Regions from separate parts of the Oceanobacillus kimchii X50 genome, predicted to be linked through region 2. Evidence: predicted binding sites of a transcription regulator. Region 2 holds the regulator's gene; the other holds the start of a gene.

Region 1 (4,361 bases), 1.6 Mb from region 2:
TTTTTCCATTGGCGATAATACTGGAGTCTGATCCATTAATTGAACAAACACATAATCATCGCTTCGGTTTTCATTAAAAATTTGCTCTATCGTCATTTTCACACGACGCATATCTCTAAGTGGATATAAGTGCCTTTTCTCAACACAGACTTCCCCATTTTCAGCCAACTCTACAATAAGAAAGCCTTTTTTATGATTTTCTTCTGATATAGAATATTTCAAAGGAGATCCAGAATAACGGATTTTTTCATCTAATACATAATGCGCTTGATGGAGATGTCCCAGTGCTGTATAGTCAAATATTTTAAAATGATGTGCATCTACATATTCTGCTCCACCTATGGAAAGCGGACGTTCCGAATCACTTGTATTCTCACGTTCTTCACCAAATGGCGTGACAAAAGCATGTCCAATAGCGACATGCCTTGCATGAGGAGCCATATTTTCACGAATTTTATTTATTATATATTTTGCAGCATCATCATGTGTAATGATCTCGTCATTTTTAAAAATAGTGCGCACCGTACTAGGATCCGTATAAGGAATAAAATGAAAATGTACTTCCCCAAAAGAATCTTTCAAAATGACTGGTTCTAATTCTGTTGATAATTTACCGGTAACATGGTAACCGTTCTCTTTCATTAATCCACTTCCAAAATGTAGCCTTCCAGGACTATCATGGTTTCCAGCAATTGCTAATACCGGAATATTAAGTCCATGGATTATTTTATCTAATGTCTTGTCTAATAAGTGTACTGCGTCAACTGGAGGAACTGCTCGATCATAGAGGTCTCCCGCAATAATTACTACATCCGGTTGTTCCTTTTCAACTTCCGCAACAAATTGATTTAGTATATAATTTTGGTCTTCTGTCATATAAATTCCTTGAACCAGCTTTCCCAAATGCCAATCTGCAGTATGGAATATTTTCATTATTTCACTCCTAGCATAAGTTCTTTTTTTGTATGTAACAGAAAGTAAAGTAATGACCTACTCTAACAACATTTAAGCGGGGGGGGGGGAATATAACCCCCCACTAATTTTAGCTCCCCTTTATAATAATCCTTCTTGCTCAAATAAATAACGATAAGGAATATCTAAAAATATATACCGTCCATCTGTAAGCGGATAAGAATATGTACGGATTAATTCCGACTTATCTATATCCGTATACAGATCAGAAAGTAAACCTTTCTTCTCTAAGTTCATCCTCATTACATTTTCAAAGAAATAAGGTCGCCAACTCCAGTTTTTATTTAAACCTTCTTTAACCAGTTTCCACGTATCTTCTTGATCTTTTTCTGCGTTGGAAGAAAGTTGAATACCTTCCTCATTACAAATATAAACCCGAAATGCGAATTCTTTACATGCCTTACCTACATTTAATATAAATTCGTCATAGTTATCTGTTAAAGTCGATTGTGTTAAAATACTAGTAAACGTAGCATGTATTTTTTCTAGAAGTTCCAGTTGCGCTTTCCCCTTTTTTCGTTCATATGTAACGAATTGCTTAAAACTAACTTGAATGACTGATTTACAGCTATCAACTTCTACAAAATCATTTTGAGGATGAATTAAGTACCTACCTTGATAGTATTGGCCCCCACTTCTCCATGCATAATTAAATTGATTATAATTATTAATTCCTTTAAACAGGAGAGACGCACCAATTTTGCGTGACAACATGGAAATTGCATGATAGACATCTTTGTATAGATGAGGTAGTAAATCATCCTTTAGAAAACTTGTATCTACTTTTAATACATTTGGATGTAATGTAGCTAATTGGTCAAGGATACCATTTGGATTTTCCAGTTGAATACTAACTTTTACGCCTAATGTTTTTAAATATTTTATTAGGTTGGATAGTTGATCCATATCTTTAGGAAATGCAGTGTCTTTCACTTCTAATATAATTTCATTTAATTTTAATCCTATTGATTGGTATTCTTCAAGTATTGCAAGTAATGCTTCACCGTTGTTTCGTACAAGTAAATCAGCGTCATAGTAGAAAGATAGAAAACTTTTATCTTGCTTTTCAAGCTTATTTTCTATAGCTTTACGCTGAAGATAAGTATTTACTTCAATACGAAATTCATCCGGAATGGATACATCATCAAAAAACCAATCCATACGTTGTAACTTCCCATGCTTATTTTGAAAATAAGCAATCACTTCATATCCAATGATCATTTGCGTATCTGCGCTGACGATCGCTTTATAATAAGGAAGTAATTGGTCCATATCTAACATTACATCTAACGGATCCATATCTAATCCCCCTTTAGACTATTATATCACAGCAAACAAGTACCTCTCTTCCTTTTTAACTCATAATCATGTCAAGTGTTCTGTTACATTTTTTTTAGTTACCATACAAAATCCACATATTAATGAACATTTTGTGAAGCATTTCTCAAACTCTTGTTATTTTAGTTTACGAGTATTAATATTGTCACTGACATGTTAACTTGATAGGATTTAGAATACTATCCATAAACATACCGATGAAAGGGGTATCTACATGAATAAAAAGTGGGCCTATATAATGTTATTAACAGCAACAGCCTTATTTTTAGCAGGTTGTGAACCATTACTCGTACTTGATCCTAAGGGGCCACAAGCAGCAACGACCGCAAATGTTATATGGATTTCAATTATAACGATGGCATTAATTGTAATTGTTGTGATGGTAATGCTAGCAATTGTTTTGTTTAAGTATAGAGCTTCAAAACAAAGTGACGATTATGAGCCACCACACATAGAAGGAAGTCCTGTTGTAGAAGGAATTATTGTTGGTGTTCCAGTATTAATAGTAGCATTCTTAGCAGTTGTTTCTGTAATATCTACGTATCAAGTAGAGTCTGTACCAGAAGGGTATAAAGATGACGAACCTTTAGTTATTTATGCTTCATCTTCAAACTGGAAATGGCATTTTAGTTATCCAGAACAAGACATTGAAACTGTAAACTATGTATTTATACCACAGGATAGAAATGTAGAATTTAGATTATATTCTCATAGTACAATCTCTAGTTTCTGGGTTCCTCAACTAGCTGGACAAAAATATGCGATGGCTGACATGGTAAATACATTGAATGTAGTCGCTGATCATTCAGGCGATTTTGTAGGAAGAAACTCTAACTTTAATGGTGAAGGTTTTGCGGAAAATATGTTTAATGTAACAGTTATGCCTCATGACGAATTCGACACTTGGGTAGAGGAAATTCATGCTACAGCAGATCCTCTTACTGAAGAAAAATTTGAAGAAATATTAGAACCAGGTCATCTCGGTCAAATGACATTCACAGGAACACATCAAGAATTTAAACCTGCTCCTGAAGGTGAGAACAGTCCACATAATCACGGACCATCCGATTCTAATGACGAAGGACACCATCATCACTAATTTATAAGATTCATGCAACAAGAGCATCGAAAGGAGATTCATAAATATGAATATATTAGAAAGATTTGCCATTCCTCCGCATGACGATCCGATGCTTTATGCATCCCTGGTTGCCATTGCACTTGTTTCTATAGCAGTTGTTGTAGGTATTACCTACTTCAAGAAATGGGGATATCTTTGGAACGAATGGTTGACTACCGTTGACCATAAACGTATAGGAATTATGTATATAATTTCAGCACTTCTAATGCTTTTCCGTGGTGGTGCTGATGGAGTTATGATGCGTCTACAAACTTCAGTTCCTGATAACAGTTTCTTAGATGCACAACACTATAATGAAATATTTACTACCCATGGTGTGGTTATGATTTTCTTCATGGCCATGGCATTTATTATTGGTTTAATGAACTATGTTATTCCATTGCAAATTGGTGCGCGAGATGTTGCATTCCCTCGCTTAAACGCACTAAGTTTCTGGCTATACTTTGCTGGTGCAATGTTATTCAATATTTCCTTCGTAGTCGGAGGATCACCTGATGCTGGATGGACAAATTATTATCCACTAGCAGGACCAGAGTTTAGTGAACATGTTGGTGTTAACTACTACAACTGGGCATTACAGATATCTGGTATCGGTACACTGATGACTGGTATTAACTTTGTAGTCACGATTATAAAAATGCGTGCACCAGGTATGAAATTGATGAAAATGCCAATGTTCACTTGGTCTGCATTAATTACAAATATAATTATTGTATTTGCATTCCCTGTTTTAACAATTGCCCTATTAATGGGTACTCTTGACCGTCAGTTCTTTACGAATTTCTTTACAACATCTGATGGCGGTATGGATATGATGTGGGCAAACCTATTCTGGATATGGGGACACCCAGAAGTATATATTTTGATATTACCGGCATTTGGTATTTACAGTCAGATTATCTCGACATTC
Region 2 (4,361 bases):
AGAAGCATATCCACGATCAAATTGCATACCTTCTACTACTTCAAGTTCTGTGTTGAATCCTTTAGATTCTTCAATTGTAATAACACCATCGTTACCTACGCGTTCCATTGCTTCAGCGATCAATTGACCTACTTCATCATCAGCAGCAGAGATAGCAGCTACTTGCGCAATGGATTCTTTAGATTCAACTGGTTTTGAGATAGATTTTAATTCAGTTACTGCTTCTGCCACAGCTTTTTCAATACCGCGACGGATTCCCACTGGGTTCGCACCAGAGGTTACGTTTTTCAATCCTTCACGAATCATTGCTTGAGCAAGTACAGTTGCAGTTGTAGTACCATCACCAGCAACATCATTTGTTTTTGATGCAACTTCAGATACTAATTGTGCACCCATATTTTCAAATGCATCTTCTAATTCAATTTCTTTTGCAATTGTAACACCATCATTAGTAATTAGAGGTGAGCCAAATTTTTTATCTAATACAACATTACGTCCTTTTGGTCCAAGCGTAACTTTTACTGCATCTGCCAATGTATCTACACCACGTAGCATTGCGCGACGAGCGTCTTCACTAAATTTTAAGTCTTTAGCCATTCTTTATTCCTCCTTGAATGTAGTTACGTATTTTATTATTCAGTCTAAATTTCTCATAAGAGTTTAGCCTATAATAGCTAAAATATCATTTTCACGAAGAATTAAGTATTCTGTACCTTCATATTTCACTTCTGTACCAGCAAATTTAGAAAAAATGATACGATCTCCTTCTGAAACTTCAAGAGCGATCTTTTCTCCATTTTCTACACGTCCAGAACCAACTGCTACTACTTTCCCTTCCTGCGGTTTTTCCTTTGCAGAGTCTGGAAGTACGATTCCGCTTGCAGTTGTTTCTTCTTGTTCAACAAGTTCGATAACAACACGATCTCCTAATGGTTTAATCATGTAGAAATGCCTCCTTAATTCGATATCATTTTATTTTATTAGCACTCTTCACAGTTGAGTGCTAATCACAATTATTATAATAATTAATTCTATAAAAAAATGCAAGCAAAAAAGAGTGAAGAAATTATATTTTTTATTCAACATATGTAGTACTCAGTTATAGAAAAATAATACTTCATTTTCTTTTCATTTAATAGCGTGTTCTGATTATAATAACTATATATGCATATGTTAAACTATAGTAATTAATACAGTACATGATAAAGGAGCGTTTTATTTGAGTCGCAGATATTGGTATGTCATTCTTACATATATTATTATGCAGCTTTCAGGGGCTCTCTTCGCCCCAATTTTAGCGGTCGTTTTAGACTTATCTTTAATGGATGCAACGATTTATTGGTCAATATTTTCCTTTGGATTAGCGGTACTCATTACGCTATATCTTCTAAAACCAGATATGCAAATGCGAAATGATAATGCAGCAGGCATTGAAAGCATAATACTTTGGTCCATCGCTGGTTTCTTTATGGCTTTATTCGCGCAAGGTATTGCTGCCCAAATCGAAATAGCTTTAGGGATTGATCCTGGTTCAGAGAACACACAACAAATTATGGATATTACTCGAGCAGCACCGATATTTATGATCGTCCCGGCTATTTTAGCTCCGATTTTGGAAGAAATCATATTCCGAAAAATTATCTTTGGAGAGCTATATAAACGGATGAATTTCTTTTTCGCAGGGTTACTATCAGCAGTCATATTTGGCTTTATTCACTTAGACCCTACGCATATTCTTATTTATGCATCCATGGGATTTGTTTTTGCTTTCCTTTATGTAAAAACAAAACGTATCATTGTGCCTATCATCGTTCACGCAGCAATGAACTCCTTTGTTGTGTTAATGCAATATAATATTGATCCTGAGGAACTGCAGCGAATGTTAGATGAGATGCAAATGATATTCTTTGGAGGTTAATCCATGAAACATCCTTATTTAATAAGAGCAATTCTATACTTTCTGGTTGGAATAGCTTTTATATACTTTGGGGTTCAAAGTAAGGAGAGCACCGTTTGGAATTCCGTTACATTGATTTTTTCAGCAGTCTCTGCTTTATGCTTCTTTTGTTCTTTTAAGATGTTTGGTTATCACAATAAAATAAAAAAGAAAAAGTAGACTGAGATGCAGTCTACTTTTTCTTTAAGCAAATTTCAACAAACGCTTACATAATAATCGATTTAAAATAATGAAATAATTACTGTAATGAATAATGTTTAAGAAAATACACAAGTGATTGAAGTTCAATCGCTAAATCAATATGATGCACACGAATATGACTTGGTACTGTAATTCTTGCTGGGGTAAAGTTTAATATACCATTAACACCATGATCGACCAGTTGATTGGCAATCGCATCTGCTTCATCTGCAGGTATCGTTAAAATCGCAACCTCTGTGTCCTTTAATCTTTCCCCTAGTTCGTCAATATGATAGACTGGAACTCCTCCGATATCGGTGCCTACCTTATTCTCATCAGCATCAAATGCAATGGTAATACGGATATTATTATTTTTCATAAAATTATAATGTAAGAAAGCTGTACCTAAATTTCCAACACCTATTAATGCTACTTCTGTTATTTCATGTTGATCTAACGTACGTTTAAAAAATCCTAATAAATATTCGACATTGTATCCGTATCCTTTTTTACCTAGTGCACCGAAGTAAGAGAAATCTCTGCGAATGGTTGCGGAATCTACTTTAACCGCTTCACTTAATTCTTTTGATGATACACGCTTTTTTCCTTGTTGATTTAAGTTGTTAATGAAACGATAATATAATGGCAAGCGTTTTGCAGTTGCTTGCGGAATCTTGTTTTGTTCCATACGACCTTCCTCTTTTCAATGCTTAGAATAATTATCATACTATATTTATTTTAACAGATTTATCCTTAGAAGTCGTGACATTTTTCACAATAATATTGTCCCTTCTATGGCGATAAGCTAAACTAGTAATATGAGGTGACAATAAAATGATACTGATGCAATTAAACGGAATATCAAAATCTTTTGGCACAGAAGAGATTTTGTCTAATATAAAAGTAGAAATAAAAGACCAAGATCGAATTGCCATCGTCGGGAGAAATGGTGCAGGAAAATCGACATTGCTAAAAATAATGGCAAATGAAATCCCTTATGATGAAGGAGAGTTTTTCAAACCGAAAGACCTTACCTATGGTTACCTGTCGCAACATATGAAATTGGAATCAGGAAAAACCATTTGGAATGAAATGGAAGATGTGTTTTCCCATTTAAAACAAATGGAGAAAAAGTTACGTGAATTAGAAACAAAAATGGCAGATCCTACTGCAGTGGATGATGCTAGTTACCAACTAATTTTAAAGGAATATGATGACTTACAAGTTCGCTATCAATCAGATGGTGGTTATACGTATGAATCGGATATAAAATCGGTACTTACTGGACTCTCATTTGGAGATTACGATTATCGAGCACCGATTAACGAATTAAGTGGTGGGCAAAAAACAAGACTTGCTCTCGGTAAATTATTGCTACAAAAACCTCAATTACTCATCCTCGATGAGCCTACAAACCATCTGGACATTGATACACTTACATGGTTAGAAGGTTATCTCGTTAATTACCCTGGTGCTATTGTGATTGTTTCCCACGACCGTTATTTTCTTGATAGAACGGTTTCTATAGTTTATGAAATTTCTAGACATCATTCTAAAAAATATCACGGTACCTACAGTAAATACTTAGAACAAAAAGCACTCAATTTCGAACAAGAAATGAAAGAATATGAAAAACAACAAACGGATATTAAACGAATGGAAGAATTTATTCAAAAAAATATCGTTCGTGCTTCCACGACAAAACGAGCACAAAGTAGACGAAAGCAATTAGAAAAAATGGAAAGAATGGATCGTCCAATGGGGGATGAATCATCCGCTTCGATGTCATTTCAGATTAATCGTCGTAGTGGAAATGATGTGTTGAAAATCTCTGATTTGGGTTTTCGATATGAAGAACAACAAGACCCTACATTTCGCCATGTTCATCTCCATGCAAATCGCGGAGACCGTATCGCATTAGTTGGCCCGAATGGAATTGGAAAAACAACGTTATTAAAGACTATTGTGGAAAAAGAGTTTCCTTTCGAAGGAGATATTCAATTAGGGACGAATGTACAAGTTGGCTACTATGATCAGGAACAAACCGAACTTCACTCGAATAAAACTGTGCTTCAAGAATTGTGGGATGAGTATCCTCTAGTGAACGAAAAAGATATTCGTACGATTCTAGGTAATTTCTTATTCTCTGGCGATGACGTGTTAAAGCCAGTATCTGCATTAAGTGGTGGAGAAAAATCACGTTTAGCATTATCTAAATTAAAAA

The links. The regulator Rex, encoded in region 2, represses fermentation and respiration genes when NADH is low (regulators of the CRP and FNR family bind a similar motif). The targets are predictions, from matches to a motif close to TTGTGAAATATTTCACAA.
Region 1: qoxA (cytochrome aa3 quinol oxidase subunit II) is a predicted target of Rex. The motif match lies at 2,403-2,420, and genes of this name have one in related genera.

Annotation. Positions count from the first base shown of each region.
Region 1 covers NZ_CM001792.1:2,281,344-2,285,704, forward strand. Annotated here, with positions in the region: gene C794_RS11905 (exonuclease SbcCD subunit D) at 1-933, opposite strand, end outside; gene C794_RS11910 (EAL domain-containing protein) at 1,054-2,271, opposite strand; gene qoxA (cytochrome aa3 quinol oxidase subunit II) at 2,525-3,409, shown strand; gene qoxB (cytochrome aa3 quinol oxidase subunit I) at 3,456-4,361, shown strand, end outside.
Region 2 covers NZ_CM001792.1:642,902-647,262, reverse strand. Annotated here, with positions in the region: gene groL (chaperonin GroEL) at 1-597, opposite strand, end outside; gene groES (co-chaperone GroES) at 661-942, opposite strand; gene C794_RS03630 (CPBP family intramembrane glutamic endopeptidase) at 1,220-1,918, shown strand; gene C794_RS21150 (YdiK family protein) at 1,922-2,116, shown strand; gene C794_RS03620 (redox-sensing transcriptional repressor Rex) at 2,196-2,825, opposite strand; gene C794_RS03615 (ABC-F family ATP-binding cassette domain-containing protein) at 2,972-4,361, shown strand, end outside.